3 regions of the Cellulosimicrobium sp. E-16 genome follow, and region 1 is predicted to be linked to each of the others. Evidence: predicted binding sites of a transcription regulator. Region 1 holds the regulator's gene; each other region holds the start of a gene.

Evidence for each region. Region 1 encodes Rex, which represses fermentation and respiration genes when NADH is low (regulators of the CRP and FNR family bind a similar motif). Its sites were predicted from a motif close to CTTGTGAANNNNTTCACAAG; they were not measured.
Region 2: adhE (bifunctional acetaldehyde-CoA/alcohol dehydrogenase) is a predicted target of Rex. The motif match lies at 3,959-3,978, and genes of this name have one in related genera.
Region 3: mqo (malate dehydrogenase (quinone)) is a predicted target of Rex. The motif match lies at 2,190-2,209, and genes of this name have one in related genera.

Annotation. Positions count from the first base shown of each region.
Region 1 is NZ_CP183974.1:1,137,220-1,142,271, forward strand. It holds gene ACN9MS_RS04930 (TrkH family potassium uptake protein) at 1-568, opposite strand, end outside; gene ACN9MS_RS04935 (acetoin utilization protein AcuC) at 735-1,964, shown strand; gene ACN9MS_RS04940 (30S ribosomal protein bS22) at 2,190-2,288, shown strand; gene ACN9MS_RS04945 (HAD family hydrolase) at 2,395-3,276, opposite strand; gene ACN9MS_RS04950 (glutaredoxin family protein) at 3,338-3,631, shown strand; gene ACN9MS_RS04955 (redox-sensing transcriptional repressor Rex) at 3,691-4,365, shown strand; gene ACN9MS_RS04960 (YceI family protein) at 4,477-5,028, opposite strand.
Region 2 is NZ_CP183974.1:3,223,440-3,228,491, reverse strand. It holds gene ACN9MS_RS14275 (glycoside hydrolase family 65 protein) at 1-804, shown strand, start outside; gene ACN9MS_RS14270 (hypothetical protein) at 1,287-1,622, shown strand; gene ACN9MS_RS14265 (prolyl oligopeptidase family serine peptidase) at 1,630-3,858, opposite strand; gene adhE (bifunctional acetaldehyde-CoA/alcohol dehydrogenase) at 4,069-5,052, shown strand, end outside.
Region 3 is NZ_CP183974.1:3,001,086-3,006,137, forward strand. It holds gene ACN9MS_RS13305 (TetR/AcrR family transcriptional regulator) at 11-583, shown strand; gene ACN9MS_RS13310 (pyridoxine/pyridoxamine 5'-phosphate oxidase) at 580-1,269, shown strand; gene ACN9MS_RS13315 (maleylpyruvate isomerase family mycothiol-dependent enzyme) at 1,266-2,093, shown strand; gene mqo (malate dehydrogenase (quinone)) at 2,224-3,744, shown strand; gene ACN9MS_RS13325 (hypothetical protein) at 3,825-4,223, opposite strand; gene ACN9MS_RS13330 (helix-turn-helix domain-containing protein) at 4,314-5,052, shown strand, end outside.

The DNA.
Region 1 (5,052 bases):
TGAAGCCCGCGTTGTTGAACGCCGAGATGCCGTAGAAGATCCCGTGCCAGGCGGCCTCCCCGAACGTCTCCTCGAGGACGATGAAGCGGGGCAGGAGGAGCAGCGCGATGAGCAGCTCGAGCGACGTCGACGTGATGATGACGACCCGCACGAGCGAGCCGACCTCGCCGAGCCGCGTCGTCTTGGTCTCGGACGCCGTGAGGAGCTTCTGCGTGAGGCCGATGCGTCGCGACACGGCCATGCCGAGGATCGACGCGAGCGTCATCACGCCCAGGCCGCCGATCTTGATGCCGAGCAGGATGACGACCTGCCCGTACGTCGACCAGTACGTCCCGGTCGGGACGACGACGAGTCCCGTGACGCACACGGCGGACGTCGCGGTGAACAGCGCGTCGACGAAGGGCGCGGCCCGTCCGCTCGCGGTCGCCCAGGGCGCCATGAGGAGCGCGGTGAAGAGGGCGATGACCGCGGCGAAGACCGTGACGGCGAGGCGTGCGGGCGACTGCCGGGCGAGGCGGTCGACGATCTCCCGCCCCTTGAACAGGCGCCCGGTCATGCTCGTCGGCATGGAGCCTCCCTCACCACTCGCGCCACTCTGCCACGGGCCCGGTGACCCGTCATGTCGCCGCTCCGGCGCCGGGACATCATGCCGCTTCCGGCGCCCGGGCGCCGCACCGGGGTCCGGCGACCGGTCCGTCGGGACGGGTGCGCGCCGTCGGGCGTTACCGTGAGCCATGCCCACGACCGACCCCACGTCGTCGCCCGCCCCCACCGGTGCGGGCGCCGCGGCGCCCGGATCCTGCGTCGTGTGGAGCCCCGAGCTCCTCGGCTACGACTTCGGCCACGGCCACCCCATGGCCCCGGCCCGGCTCGACCTGACGATGGGCCTGGTGCGGGCGCTCGGTCTGCTCGACGGCGACGCGGCGCCTGCGGTCCTGCGACCCGAGCCCGCGAGCGACGAGGTGCTGGAGCTCGTGCACGGCCCCGAGTACGTCGCGGCGGTGCGCGCGGCGTCCGAGCGCGGGACGCCCGACCCGGCCCGGGGGCTCGGCACCGAGGACGACCCCGTCTTCCCGGGGATGCACGAGGCCGCCGCCCGGATCGTCGGGGGCTCGTACGAGGCGGCGGGGGAGATCGCCGCCGGCCGCGTCGGGCACGCGGTGAACGTCGCGGGGGGCATGCACCACGCGAAGGCGGGCGCGGCGTCGGGCTTCTGCGTCTACAACGACGCGGCGGTCGCGATCCGCCGCCTGCTCGACGACGGCGTCGCGCGCGTCGCCTACGTGGACCTCGACGCGCACCACGGCGACGGCGTGGAGGAGGCGTTCTGGGACGACCCGCGCGTGCTCACGGTGTCCGTCCACCAGAGCGGCGCGACGCTCTTCCCGGGGACGGGTCACCCGACCGACGTCGGGGGCGCGGGGGCCGAGGGGACCGCGGTGAACGTCGCGCTCCCGCGCCGCACCGACGGCGCCCGCTGGCTCCGCGCCGTCGACGCCGTCGTGCCGCCCGTGCTGCGCGCGTTCCGGCCCGGGGTCCTGGTGACCCAGCACGGGTGCGACGCGCACGGCGAGGACCCGCTGTCCGACCTCGACGTGTCCGTCGACGCGCAGCGCACCGCCCTCGGGTGGGTGCACGACCTCGCGCACGAGCTCGCCGACGGACGGTGGCTCGCGCTCGGCGGCGGCGGGTACGCGATCGCGCGCGTCGTGCCGCTCGTGTGGTCGGCCGTCGTGGGGGAGGTCGTGCACCGGCCCGTGACCGCGGGCGAGCCGCTGCCGGAGGAGTGGCGCGCGCGCGTCGCCGAGGTCGCCGGGTTCGACGCCCCGCTCGCGTTCGGCCCGCCCGTCGACGTGCGGCGCTGGAGCGGCGGCTACGACCCGGACGACGACGTCGACCGCGCCGTCGCGGCCACGCGCCGCGCCGTCTTCCCGCTCCTCGGTCTCGACCCGCACTTCGACTGACGTCGTCGCGCCGTGCGGCCGCTCACGGGAGCACCCGTGGGCCCTCCCGAGCGACGGCGTACCGGGGCACGAGCGCGAGCGGGTAGTCTAGGGGGCGGATTTCTCTCGTGTTGGTCGGCTCGCGGCGCCCTCGTGGTCGCCGGGGCGCCACGATCAACCGTGGACCACACGCGGCCGGTCGACCGGTCGCCGACCGACACGCCGCTCGAGCATTGCGAGGACCGTATGGGCTCCGTCATCAAGAAGCGCCGCAAGCGCATGGCCAAGAAGAAGCACCGCAAGCTGCTTCGCAAGACGCGTCACCAGCGTCGTAACAAGAAGTGACGTCGCGCGCGTCCTGACGCGCCGACCCGCCGTCGAGCCCGGCCCCTCCTGAGGGGACCGGGCTCGATGCGTCTCCCAGTGACCCGGGGGGTCTCCGTGGAGGAGGTCAGAGGCGGGCGATGCGGCGGTCGACGGCGCGGCGGACCGAGCGCAGGACGAGGGCGGCGGCCCAGGCGGCGCCGGCCCAGCTCGCGGTGCGTACGCTGCTGCGGGCGACACGACGGCGTCGGCCGCGGAACTCACGGATGGGCCAGCCGACGTCCTGGGCGTAGCGGCGCAGGCGCGCGTCAGGGTTGATGGGGCACGGGTGGCCGACCGTCTCCATCATCGTGACGTCGTTGAGGGAGTCGCCGTACGCGTACGAGGCGTCGAGGTCGATGTCCTCGCGCTCGGCCAGCGCGCGTACCCCGGCGGCCTTGGCGCGGCCGTGCATCATGTCGCCGACGAGACGCCCGGTGTAGAAGCCGTCCTCGTGCTCCGCGACGGTGCCGAGCGCACCGGTGGTGCCGAGGCGGCGGGCGATGAGCTCGCCGATCTCGACCGGGGTCGCGGAGACGAGCCACACCTGGTGCCCCGCGGCGAGGTGCTCGTCGAGCAGGCGGCGGGTGCCGGGGTAGATGCGCAGCGAGAGGACCGTGTCGTACACCTCCTCGCCGATCGCGGTGACCTCGGCGACGGAGCGCCCCGCGATGAGCGCGAGGGCGCGCGACCGGATGCGGTCGATCTGCTGCTTGTTCTCGCCGAACAGGAGGTAGCGCGCCTGGTGCACGGCGAAGCGCACGATGTCGAGCGTCGAGAAGAACTGCCGCTGGTACAGGGCGCGGGCGAGGTGGAACGACGACGCGCCGCGGATGATCGTGTTGTCGACGTCGAAGAACGCGGCGGTGCGGTGCGCGGGAGCGGGCGGCGTGCGTCCGGCGGCGGGTGCGTCCTCGGGGTCCGTCGACCCGGGGGTCGGGACGGGGCCCGGACCGGAAGACGTCGCCATGACCCCACTCTAGGCGGTCTCCGGACCGTCCCGGGGGCGCGTCCCTCGTACCCTGGGAGTCGTGAGCACCTCCGACGCCCCGGCCCCTCCCGTCCTCCTCTACGGCCGCGCGGGGTGCCACCTGTGCGACGACGCGCGCGCAGTCGTCGAGGCGGTGTGCGCCGAGGCGGGGGTCGCGTGGGCCGAGGTGGACGTCGACGCGCCGGACGCGGACCCGGCGCTGCGCGAGCAGTACGGCGAGTACGTCCCGGTCGTGACGGTCGGCGGCGTCCAGCAGGGTTTCTGGCGGGTCGACGCCCGCCGGCTCGCGCGCGCGGTGGGTCGGATTTCGACGGCGCGCGCGGACCTGGGATGATTCCTCCCGGTGGAGCGTGACCGTCGACGAGGACGGTCCCAGGGACGACGGGGTGACGGGTGGCTGAGCAGGTAGTCGGTGAGGTGACGGCGCCGGGTATCCCGAGCGCGACGGTGGCGCGGCTCCCGTCCTACCTGCGGGCGCTGCGGGACCTCGTGGCGCGAGGGGTGGCGACGACGTCGTCGGTCGAGCTCGCGGAGCTCTCCGGCGTGGGCCCGGCGCAGCTCCGCAAGGACCTGTCGTTCCTGGGCTCGTTCGGCACGCGCGGCGTCGGGTACGACGTGGACTCGCTCGCGCAGTACATCACCGAGGCGCTGGGGCTCGTGGACGAGCACCGCATCGCGATCGTCGGGATCGGCAACCTGGGGCACGCGCTCGCGAACTACTCGGGCTACGAGCAGCGCGGCTTCCACGTCGCGGCGCTCCTCGACGCGTCGCCGGACGTCGTCGGGACGCGGGCGGCGGGCCTCGTCGTCGAGCACGTCGACGCGCTCGAGGCGGTCGTGGAGCGCGAGAAGGTGTCGATCGTGGTCCTCGCGACGCCCGCGGCGCACGCGCAGTCCGTGGCGGACCGCGTCGTCGCTGCCGGGGTGCGCGAGATCCTCAACTTCGCGCCCCGCGCGCTGCAGGTGCCCGCGGACGTCGACGTGCGCGGCGTGGACGTCGGCAGCGAGCTCCAGATCCTCGCGTTCCACTCCCAGGCCCGCGCGCTCGCGGAGGCGCAGGACCGCTGAACGACGAGGGGCCGCGTGCTGGTGCACGCGGCCCCTCGGGCGGCACCCCTGCCGGTGGGTGCAGTGTTTCGAGGAAGGGTCCCCGGGGAAGGGTGTCCCGGGAGTCGGTCGTCAGCCCTGCTTGATGGCCGAGACGTCGAGCGCGATCTTGATCTTGTCGCCGACGAGCACGCCGCCGGTCTCGAGCGCGGCGTTCCAGGTCAGGCCGAACTCCTTGCGCGAGATCTCCGTCGTCGCCTCGAAGCCGGCGCGCGCGTTGCCGAACGGGTCGGTCGCGGTGCCCGCGAACTCGGTCTCGAGCTCGACCGGCTTGGTCACGCCGTTGATCGTCAGGTCGCCCGCCACGACGAAGTCGTCGCCGTCGCCGGAGATGCTGGTCGACGCGAAGCTCCACGTCGGCTTGTTCTCGGCGTCCCAGAAGTCCGCGCTGCGCAGGTGGTTGTCGCGGTTCGCGTCGCCCGTGCTCACGGACGCCGCGTCGAGCTCGGCGGTCACGGAGGTCGACTCGAGGTCGTCGCCCACGGTGATGGTCCCGGCCGTGATGGCGAGCGTGCCGCGCACCTTGGAGATGCCGGCGTGGCGGACCGTGAAGGCCGCCTGCGAGTGGGACGAGTCGAGGTCGTAGGTACCGGCGTTGAGCCCGGCGGGCAGCGGCGTGGCCATGGGTGCTCCTGAGGGGTCGTGGGT
Region 2 (5,052 bases), 2.1 Mb from region 1:
GCGTACGAGGCGGCGGAGTGGGTCCGTGCGGCCGACCACATGTCGATCCCGTACGCCGAGAGCATCGGCATCCACCCGCAGGACTCGCACTTCCTCGAGCGCGAGATCTGGGACCTCGCGCACACCCCCGCGAACAAGCGCCCCCTCCTGCTGCACTACCACCCGCTCGTCATCTACCGCTACCAGGTGCTCAAGCAGGCCGACGTGGTGCTCGCGCTGTTCCTCCAGGGCCAGCACTTCACCGCGGAGGAGAAGCTCGCCGACTTCGAGTACTACGACCCGTTGACCACGGGCGACTCGACGCTGTCCGGCGTCGTGCAGTCGATCGTCGCGGCGGAGGTCGGGTACCACGAGCTCGCGCTCGAGTACTTCGTGTCGTCGCTGTTCGTCGACCTCGCGAACCTCCACGCGAACGCGGCCGACGGCGTGCACGTCGCCTCCGCGGGCGGCACGTGGTCCGCGCTCGCGTGCGGGTTCGGCGGCATGCGCGACTCCGACGGCGAGCTGAGCTTCGACCCGCGCCTTCCCCAGGGCTGGGAGTCGCTGACGTTCCGCGTCCAGTGGAACGGCTCGCGCCTGCGCGTCACCGTGCTCCCCGACGCGGTCGAGCTCGACGCCGAGACCGGCGACGGCGCGCAGGTCACCGTGCGCGGCGAGAAGGTCAAGGTCGTGCCGGGCGAGGTCGCGCGCATCACGCTCGACGGTCAGGGCCCGGTGAAGCCCGGCCGCCCGAGCCTGCGCGCGCTCTCGGGCAACCGCCGCGACGACGGCACCCTCATCACGGCGACGGTCCCGCACTCCTGACCCCACGCCGAGGTAGAACCGTGGTCGCGTGAGGTAGAACCGTGGTTGCGTGAGGTAGAACCGTGGTTCTTGTGCTCGACGGCGTGTGGTCGGGTCGGGTGGTCGGGGTGGGTGGTGGTGCCGCGTCTACCATCCGCCGCTCGTTCCTCGCGGCTCCCGCCAGGCCCGCCACGACGCGGCACCACCACCCACCCCGCCCTACGTCGTCTCACCCTGGTCGGCACTGACCCGGGCGACCGCCCGCCGTGTCGGGTTCGCCTCCACCTTCCCACTGCCGCATGCGGTCTCCGCCGCGGACCCGGCCCCGCGGGCCCGAGGCCCAACCACGCGCCGCGGGCCCGATCACGCCGGCACCGGACCTGGCAACGCGCCGGGGACGCTCGCGGGAACTGCCAGGAACCTCCTCGCGTCGTCACCGGTCGCGGTGCGCCGACGGCGGTAGGTTGCCGACGAGAGCGGGTCGGTCGAGCGCGGGGGAAGAGATGAACGGTCGTCGGTACGGGCGCGCGTGGGTCGTCGCGGTCGCGGTCGTCTGCGTGGGGGCGGTGCTGTCGGCGTGCGACGGCGGCGGGGACCTGGAGGTCGCCAACGACAGCGGGGGTGACGTGATCGTCCGTACGGGGGACGAGGAGGCCGAGGTGACGGCCGACGGCGGCGTCGTGCTCCTCGACTACGGCTGCACGCCGGCTGCCGTGACGGTCGTGCGGGTGTCGGGCGCCGAGGAGGTCGTCGACGGGCCGGTGTGCCCGGACCAGAGGATCGTGGTCCGCGACGACGAGGTGGTGCTGGTCCCCGTCGTCGCGGACGACGACTCCTGAGCCGGCGTCAGCCGAGGCGCTCGGCGAGGAAGCGGTAGTGGACCGCGGCCATGTGCGCGGCCTGGGCGTTGTTCGCCGCGCCGCCGTGGCCGCCCTCGATGTTCTCGTAGTACGTGACGTCCTTGCCCTCGCCGAGCATCCTCGCGGCGAGCTTGCGCGCGTGGCCCGGGTGGACGCGGTCGTCCTTGGTCGACGTCGTGAACAGCACGGGCGGGTACTCGCGCTCCGCGTCGAACAGGTGGTACGGCGAGTACGTGCGGATGAAGGCCCACTGCTCCGGGTCGTCGGGGTCGCCGTACTCCGCGGCCCACGACGCCCCGGCGAGGAGCTTCGTGTACCGACGCATGTCGAGCAGCGGGACGCCGACGATCACGGCGCCGAAGAGCTCGGGGTACTGCGTGAGCATGTTGCCCGCGAGGAGGCCGCCGTTGGAGCGGCCCTCCATGCCGAGGTGCTCGTGGGTCGTGATCCCGCGGGCCACGAGGTCGCGCGCGACGGCGGCGAAGTCCTCGTACGCGCGGTGCCGGTTCGCCTTGAGCGCGGCCTGGTGCCAGGCCGGGCCGTACTCGCCGCCACCGCGGATGTTCGCGACGACGTACACGCCGCCGCGCGAGAGCCAGGCCCGGCCGAGCGCGCCGGAGTAGGCGGGGGTCAGCGAGATCTCGAAGCCGCCGTACCCGTACAGGAGAGTCGGTGCGGACCCCGTGCCGCCGTCGCCCGCGCCCTCGACGAGGTCCGCGCGACCCACGACGAAGTACGGCACGCGCGTGCCGTCGTCGGACGTGGCGAAGTGCTGGGCGACGGTCATGCCGTCGGCGTCGAAGAACGCGGGGTTGGACTTGACGACCTCCGGTGCACCCGCGTCGCCCGGCCGCTCGCCGAGCGACAGGAGCGAGAGCGTCGTGGGCGTGAGGTAGTCGGTCGTGACGAGCCACAGGTCGTCGGTGTCGACGGGGTCGACGGCCCCGACGGCGACCGTGCCGAGCTCCGGCAGGCCGGGGATCTCGGAGCGCACCCACGGCGCGTCGGCGGTCTCCTGCCCGACGGCGGTCCCGGTGCCCCCGGGAGCGGCGGCGTCGGGCGGCGTCAGCACGTGCAGGCGGTTCTTCACGTCGTCGAGCACGTTGACCACGAGGTGGTGGCGCGTCCACGTGGCGCCGGCGAGCGACGTCGTGGCCGTGGGCTCGAACAGCACGGTGAAGCCGCGGTCGCCCGCGAGGAAGTCGCCGAACCGGGCGACGAGCAGCGAGCCCGCGCGGTAGGTCGTGCCGCCGACGGTCCAGTCGTCGCGCAGCTCGACGAGCATCCACTCGCGCCGCACGCCGACCTCGGCCGAGTCGGGCACGTCGATCTTCGTGAGGCGCTGCTCGGGCGTGCCGGTGCGCTCGGCGAGGTAGAGCTCGTCGGAGTAGAACGCCTTGGAGCGGTGCACGAAGTCGCGCTCGAAGCCGGGCGTGTGCGAGCGCCAGGCGGAGATGTACATGTCCTCCTCGGTGCCCGCGTAGACGGTCACCGCGGCGTCGAGCGGCGTGCCGCGCGTCCAGCGCTTCACGACGCGCGGGTACCCGGACGGCGTGAGCGTGCCCTCGCCGAAGTCGGTGAAGACGTAGACGGTGTCGGCGTCGATCCACCCGAGCGAGCCCTTGGCCTCCGCGCGGTGGAAGCCGCCGTCCTCGGGGGCGACGAACCGCTTCTCGACGAGGTCGAACTCGCGGGTCACGTCGGCGTCCGAGCCGCCGGGGGAGAGCTCGACGAGCGCGTGGCGCCACGGCTCGCCCGCGGCGAGCTGCTCGGGCGTCGGGCGCAGGACGCTCGCGCCGTGCCAGACCCACGACTCGTCCTCGGACGCGGCGAGCGCGTCGAGGTCGAGCACGGTCTCCCACGCGGGGTCGTCCGTGCGGTAGGAGTCGAGCGTCGTGCGGCGCCAGAGCCCGCGCTCGTGCTGCGCGTCGCGCCAGAAGTTGTAGTACCGGTCCCCGATCTTGGAGACCTCGGGGATCTTGGCGTCGGAGTCGAGCACCTCGCGGATCGCGCGCTCCGTCGTCGCGAACTCCTCCGCGACCTCGAGCGTGTCGGCGACCTCGGCGTTGCGCGCGCGGACCCAGGCCAGGGCCTCGTCGCCCTCGATGGCCTCGAGCCAGAGGTACGGGTCGTGGGGCGCGCCGTCGTCGGGGAGAGGGGTCTCGGCGGTGTTCTGGGGCGCGGGCGCAGGGCTCGTCGTCTGCTCGGCGGTCATGGTCCCCCACCCTACGGCGGTGCGGACGGTGGTGCGGAGGTCACCGGGGGACCGGGACCTTGGGCCTCGAACGGCCGCCGGGCCTTGTCGGACCCGACGGCTTGTGAAAACATTCACAAGTAGAGAGACCGCTGAAGGAGCCGGGGCAATCCGGCCCCGGCAGCACCCGCGGCCCGACGCCCGGCCCCGGCCGGGCACCGGAGGGGACGCATGAGCGCGAAGAGCGCCGGCACGAAGGTCGAGAACCGCACCGAGGACACCCGCACGACGCAGGAGATCGACGTCCTCGTCGAGCGAGCCCGCAAGGCGCTCGACCAGTACATGAGCCTCACGCAGGAGGACGTCGACCGGATCGTCCTCAAGGCGTCCGTCGCGGGCCTGCACCAGCACGGCCACCTCGCGCAGATGGCCGTCGCCGAGACCGGGCGCGGCGTCTTCGAGGACAAGGCGACCAAGAACATCTTCGCGTGCGAGCACGTGCCCAACTCGATGGCGAACCTCAAGACGGTCGGCATCATCGGCCGCGACGAGCTCACGGGCGTCGTGGAGATCGCCGAGCCCGTGGGCGTGGTGTGCGCCGTGACGCCGGTGACCAACCCGACGTCGACCACGATCTTCAAGTCGCTCATCGCGCTCAAGACGCGCAACCCCGTCGTGTTCGCCTTCCACCCGAGCGCGCAGCGCTCGTCGGTCGAGGCGGCCCGCATCGTGCGCGACGCCGCGGTGGCGGCCGGCGCGCCCGAGGACTGCATCCAGTGGGTCGAGCACCCGTCGATCGAGGCGACCAACACGCTCATGCACCACCCGGGCGTCGCGCTCATCCTCGCCACGGGCGGCAACGGCATGGTCCGCGCCGCCTACTCGGCCGGGAAGCCCGCGCTCGGCGTCGGGGCGGGCAACGTCCCCGCCTACGTCGAGAAGAGCGCCGACCTCGGTCGCGCGATCAACGACGTCGTCATGTCGAAGGCGTTCGACAACGGCATGGTCTGCGCCTCGGAGCAGGCGCTCATCCTCGACGACGTGATCTACGACGACGCGATGCGCGAGCTGGCCCGCCTGCACGCGTACCGCACGACGCCCGCCGAGAAGGCGATGCTCGAGCGCCTGATCTTCGGCGTCGAGGCGAGCGGCGCGAACTGCGCCGGCGCGAAGCTCAACCCGAAGGTCGTCGGCAAGTCGCCCGTGTGGATCGCG
Region 3 (5,052 bases), 1.9 Mb from region 1:
TGGTCGCGGCATGACGACCGACGCTCGCGAGCGGCTCGTCGCGGCCGCGCAGGACCTGTTCTGGGCCCAGGGCGTCGGTGCGACCAGCCCGCGCCAGGTCCTCGCCGCGAGCGGCGTCGGCCAGGGCAGCCTTTACCACCACTTCCCCACCAAGCACGACCTCGCCGCGGCCGCCGTGCACGCCACGACGGCGGCCGGCCTCGACGCCGCGCACCGCGACCTCGACGCGGGCGGGTCCGCCGTCGAGCGCCTGGTCCGCTACCTCGAGCGGCCGCGCCCCGCGCTCGCCGGGTGCAAGGTCGGACGCCTCGTGAGCGACCAGGCCGTCATGGACGACGCCGAGCTCGCCGCGGAGGTCCGCGCCTACTTCCACGGCCTCGTCGACCTGGCCGCCGCCGTCCTCACGGAGGACGGGCTGCCCGTCGGCGCGGCCCGCGACCGCGCGCTCGCCGCCGTCGCGATCGTGCAGGGCGGGTACGTCCTCGCGCGCGCCCTCGACGACCCCGGCGCGATGACCGCCGCCGCGCGGGGCTTCGTCGCGCTCCTCGACCCTCGCCCCGCCGACCTGCTGGAGGACGCATGACCGACGCCTCCGAACGCCCGTCGCTGCGCGAGCGACTGCGCGCGCTCCCCGTGTTCGGCACCGACCTGCCCGGCCTCGACGTCGACGCGGCACCGGACGAGCCGGTCGCGCTCTTCGTCGGCTGGCTCGAGGAAGCGATCGACGCCGGCCTGCCCGCGCCGCACGCCGCGACCCTCTCGACCGCCGACGCGAGCGGCCGGGTCGACGCCCGGACGCTGATCCTCAAGGACGTCGACGGCGACGGCTGGGTCTTCGCGACGCGCGCCGACTCGCCCAAGGGCGTCGCGCTCGCGCAGAACCCGAACGCCGCGCTGACGTTCTTCTGGCGCGAGCACGGCCGCCAGGTCCGGATGCGCGGACCGGTCGTCCCGCTCGGACCCGAGGCGTCCGCCGCCGACTTCCTCGCCCGCTCCGACTTCTCCCGTGCCACCGCGCTCGCAGGTCCGCAGAGCGCCCCGCTCGCGTCACGGGACGCCTACCGGACCGCGTGGGAGGGGGCGCTCGCGCGGGTCCGCGCCGAGCCCCGGCTCGTGCTCGACGCCTGGGCGTCGTACGCGCTCGAGCCGACGAGCATCGAGTTCTGGGCGTCCTCGCCCGACGGCCAGACCCGCCTGCGCTACACCGCGTCGCCCGACGCCGACACCGCGACACCTCATCCCTGGACGAAGGAGCTCCTGTGGCCGTGACCGACCCCACCGCACCCGCCGCGCCGGACGTCGAGCAGGTGCGTCGCGACGCGCGCGCCGCGCTCGACGCCGTCGCCGCCGCGACGCGTGCCCTCGACGAGGCCGCACTCGCCGGGCCGTCGGCCCTCCCGGGCTGGTCGCGCAGCCACGTGCTCGCGCACGTGACCGCGATCGGCGAGGCGATGGCCCGCCAGGCGGAGCGCGCCGCCCACGGCGAGCTCGTCGAGGTGTACGACGGCGGAGCGGCCGGCCGCGAGGCCGGCATCCAGGCGGGCGCCCGCCGCTCGGTCGCGGAGCACGTCGGCGCGCTCGAATCTCTGGGCGAGCGCCTCGACGCCGCATGGCCGGGCCCGGGGTCGTCCGCGTGGGACGCGCCCGTGACCTACCGCAACGGGACCGTCGTCGACGCGCTCGTCGCGTGGTGGCGCGAGGTCCGGATCCACGCGGTCGACCTCGACGCCGGCGTCGGCCTCGGCACCTGGCCGCGCGCGCTCGGACTCCACCTGCTCGACTTCCTCGGGGTCCGCCTCGCCGACGACGTCGTGGTCGACCTCGCCGGTGAGCCCGCCCCGCTCAGGGTGGGCCCGGGCGGCCTCCGCCTCGCTGCCGAACCCGGGGTCTCTCCCCGCACGGAGACGCCCGAGGGGAACAACCCCGGGTTCGACGCGCGAGACGGTGTCGTCGTCCGAGGCCGCCTCACCGACGTCGCCGCCTGGCTCGCGGGCCGCACCCCCGACGCCGAGCCCGACGCCTTCCGAACCGACGAACCCACACCCCTCCCCGAGATCGGCCCCTGGCCCTCGCCCTACTCCCCGCCGAGGTAGGACGCTCCTGCCGCGAGGGGGTGAGACGTCCGGCCTGCGCCGCTCGGGACGTTCGTCCCGGGAAAGTGTGACGCACGCCCGTGACGCACCGCACAGTTAGTGCACTCTTTCACAAGCGTAGAATCGGAGCGTGTCGAGTCGAGCGAGCAACCCCGCAAGCAGCGCAGACCAGATCGACGTAGCCCTCATCGGCGGTGGCATCATGAGTGCCACGCTGGGAGCTCTCCTCAAGGTCCTGGAGCCCTCCTGGACCGTGCGCATCTACGAGCGTCTGGACGCCGTGGCGCAGGAGTCGTCGAACCCGTGGAACAACGCCGGGACGGGTCATGCGGCCCTGTGCGAGCTGAACTACACGCCGGAGAAGGCGGACGGCTCGATCGACATCACCAAGGCGGTGAAGATCAACGAGCAGTTCGAGGTGTCGCGCGAGTTCTGGCACCACCTGCTCACGACGGGCGCCCTCCCGCAGCCGGCGAGCTTCATCTCCCGCACGCCGCACATGACGTTCGTGCGCGGCGCGGAGAACGTCGACTACCTGCGCCGCCGGTTCGAGACGCTGCGGCAGCACCCGCTGTTCAGCGAGCTCGAGTTCAGCGACGACCCCGCCGTGATCGCCGAGTGGGCACCGCTCCTCGTCGCGGAGCGCGACGGTGACGAGCCGGTCGCGGCGACGCGTGCCACGAGCGGCACGGACGTCGACTTCGGCGCCCTCACGCAGCAGCTCGTCGACCACCTCGTCGCACAGGGCACGCAGCTCTACCTCGAGCACGAGGTGAAGAACCTCAAGAAGACGAAGGACGGCCGCTGGCGCCTGACGGTCAAGGACCGCTCGTGGAACGCCCCGAAGCGCCGCTCGACCGTCGAGGCCCGGTTCGTGTTCGTCGGCGCGGGCGGCGGCGCTCTGCCGCTGCTCCAGGCCGCGGGCATCCCCGAGGCCAAGGGCTACGGCGGGTTCCCGATCAGCGGCGAGTTCCTGCGCACCGACAGCCCCGAGCTCGTCGCGCAGCACCAGGCCAAGGTCTACGGCAAGGCCGACGTCGGCTCGCCGCCCATGTCCGTCCCGCACCTGGACACCCGCGTCGTCGAGGGCAAGACGTACCTGATGTTCGGCCCGTACGCCGGGTTCAGCCCCAAGTACCTCAAGAAGGGCAAGTACCTCGGGCTGTTCACGTCGCTGCGCCTGCACAACCTCGGCTCGATGGTCGGCGCGGGCCTGAAGAACCTCGACCTCACCCAGTACCTGGTCGGCCAGCTCCTCGCGAGCCCGGAGACCAAGTTCACGGCGCTCCAGGGCTTCATGCCGACGGCGCACCCGAAGGACTGGGAGACCATCACCGCGGGCCAGCGCGTCCAGGTGATCAAGAAGGACAAGGACGGCAAGGGCGTCCTCGAGTTCGGCACCGAGGTCATCGCCGCGGGCGACGGCTCCATCGCGGGTCTGCTCGGCGCCTCCCCGGGCGCGTCGACCGCGGTCCCCGCGATGATCGACCTGCTCGAGCGCTGCTTCCCCGCCCGCTTCACCAAGTGGCGCCCCGAGCTCGCGACGATGATCCCGAGCCTCGGCCAGGCGCCGTGGGAGGCCGAGGAGCTCGAGGGCCTCGACCAGCTCACGGGTGGCGCGGACGTCGACGCGGTCGGCTCGCGCGCCTGACCACCGTCTGACGCCCCTCTCCCGACGACGGCCCGGACCTCCACGAGGTCCGGGCCGTCGTCCGTCTCTGCCCGGGCCGGTCAGCGCGGGAGCCGCACCTGGCGGCCCGTGCGCGACGGCGCCGGCTCGGCGTGCGTCGCGGGAGCCGGCGGGAGCCCGCGGACGCCGTCCCGCACCGCGGGGTTCGGGACGACGCGCCGCAGCACGAGCTCGGCCGCGACCTCGTGCGGGTCGACGTGCTCGCCCTGCACGTCCGGGCGCGAGGCCGCTGCCTGCAGGTCGGCGTCGAGGCGCTGCGCGTCGCGGTCCCAGCGCTCGCCGTGGACCGACCGGTCGCCCCAGGCGCCGCCGCCCGGCCACGCGCCGTCGGACCCCGCGGGGAACCACGGCCGCGCGGGGTCCTCGCGCCGCACCGCGAGCGCCGCGACGGTCGGGCCGACGACGAGGAGAAGAACCACCACACCCCAGAAGATGTCCATGCCTCCACCCTGTCGTCGCACGTGCGGCGCGACGAGTGGCAGGACCGACACCTCTCGACAAGATCCCGCCACGGGCGTAGCGTGCCGTGCATGGTGCGCTCCGTCGCGGCCGTCGTGTGCGACGGCCTGGCCCCGTTCGAGTTCGGCGTCGTGTGCGAGGTGTTCGGCCTCGACCGGAGCGAGGACGGCGTCCCAAGGTTCGACTTCCGCGTGTGCGGACCGGTCGCCGGGCGACCCGTGCGCACGTCGGTCGGCGCGCAGGTGGTCCCCGACCACGGGCTCGACGCGACGGACGACGTCGACCTCCTGATCGTCCCGGCGATCCGCATCGGCTCGCACTACCCGCCCGAGGTGCTGGACGCGGTCCGGCGCGCGTCGGAACGCGGCGCGCTGCTGCTCAGCGTGTGCTCGGGAGTCTTCCTCCTCGCGGCGGCCGGCGTGATCGAGGGGCGTCGGGTCACGACCCACTGGATGCACGCCGACGAGCTGCGCCGCCAGTACCCGAGCCTCGACATCGACCCGGACGTGCTGTTCGTCGACGACGGCAACCTCGTCACGAGCGCCGGGACCGCCGCGGGGATCGACGCGTGCCTGCACCTCGTGCGCCGCGAGCTGGGGGCCAAGGTCGCGAACACGATCGCGCGACGCATGGTCGTGCCCCCACAGCGTGAGGGCGGGCAGCGCCAGTTCATCGAGCGCCCGGTCCCGGAGTGCGAGGAGGACTCGTTCGCCGAGCTGCTGGAGTGGATGACCGAGCACCTCGACGAGCCGCTCACGGTGCGCGACCTCGCGCGGCGCGCCCACACGTCGGAGCGCACGTTCGCGCGCT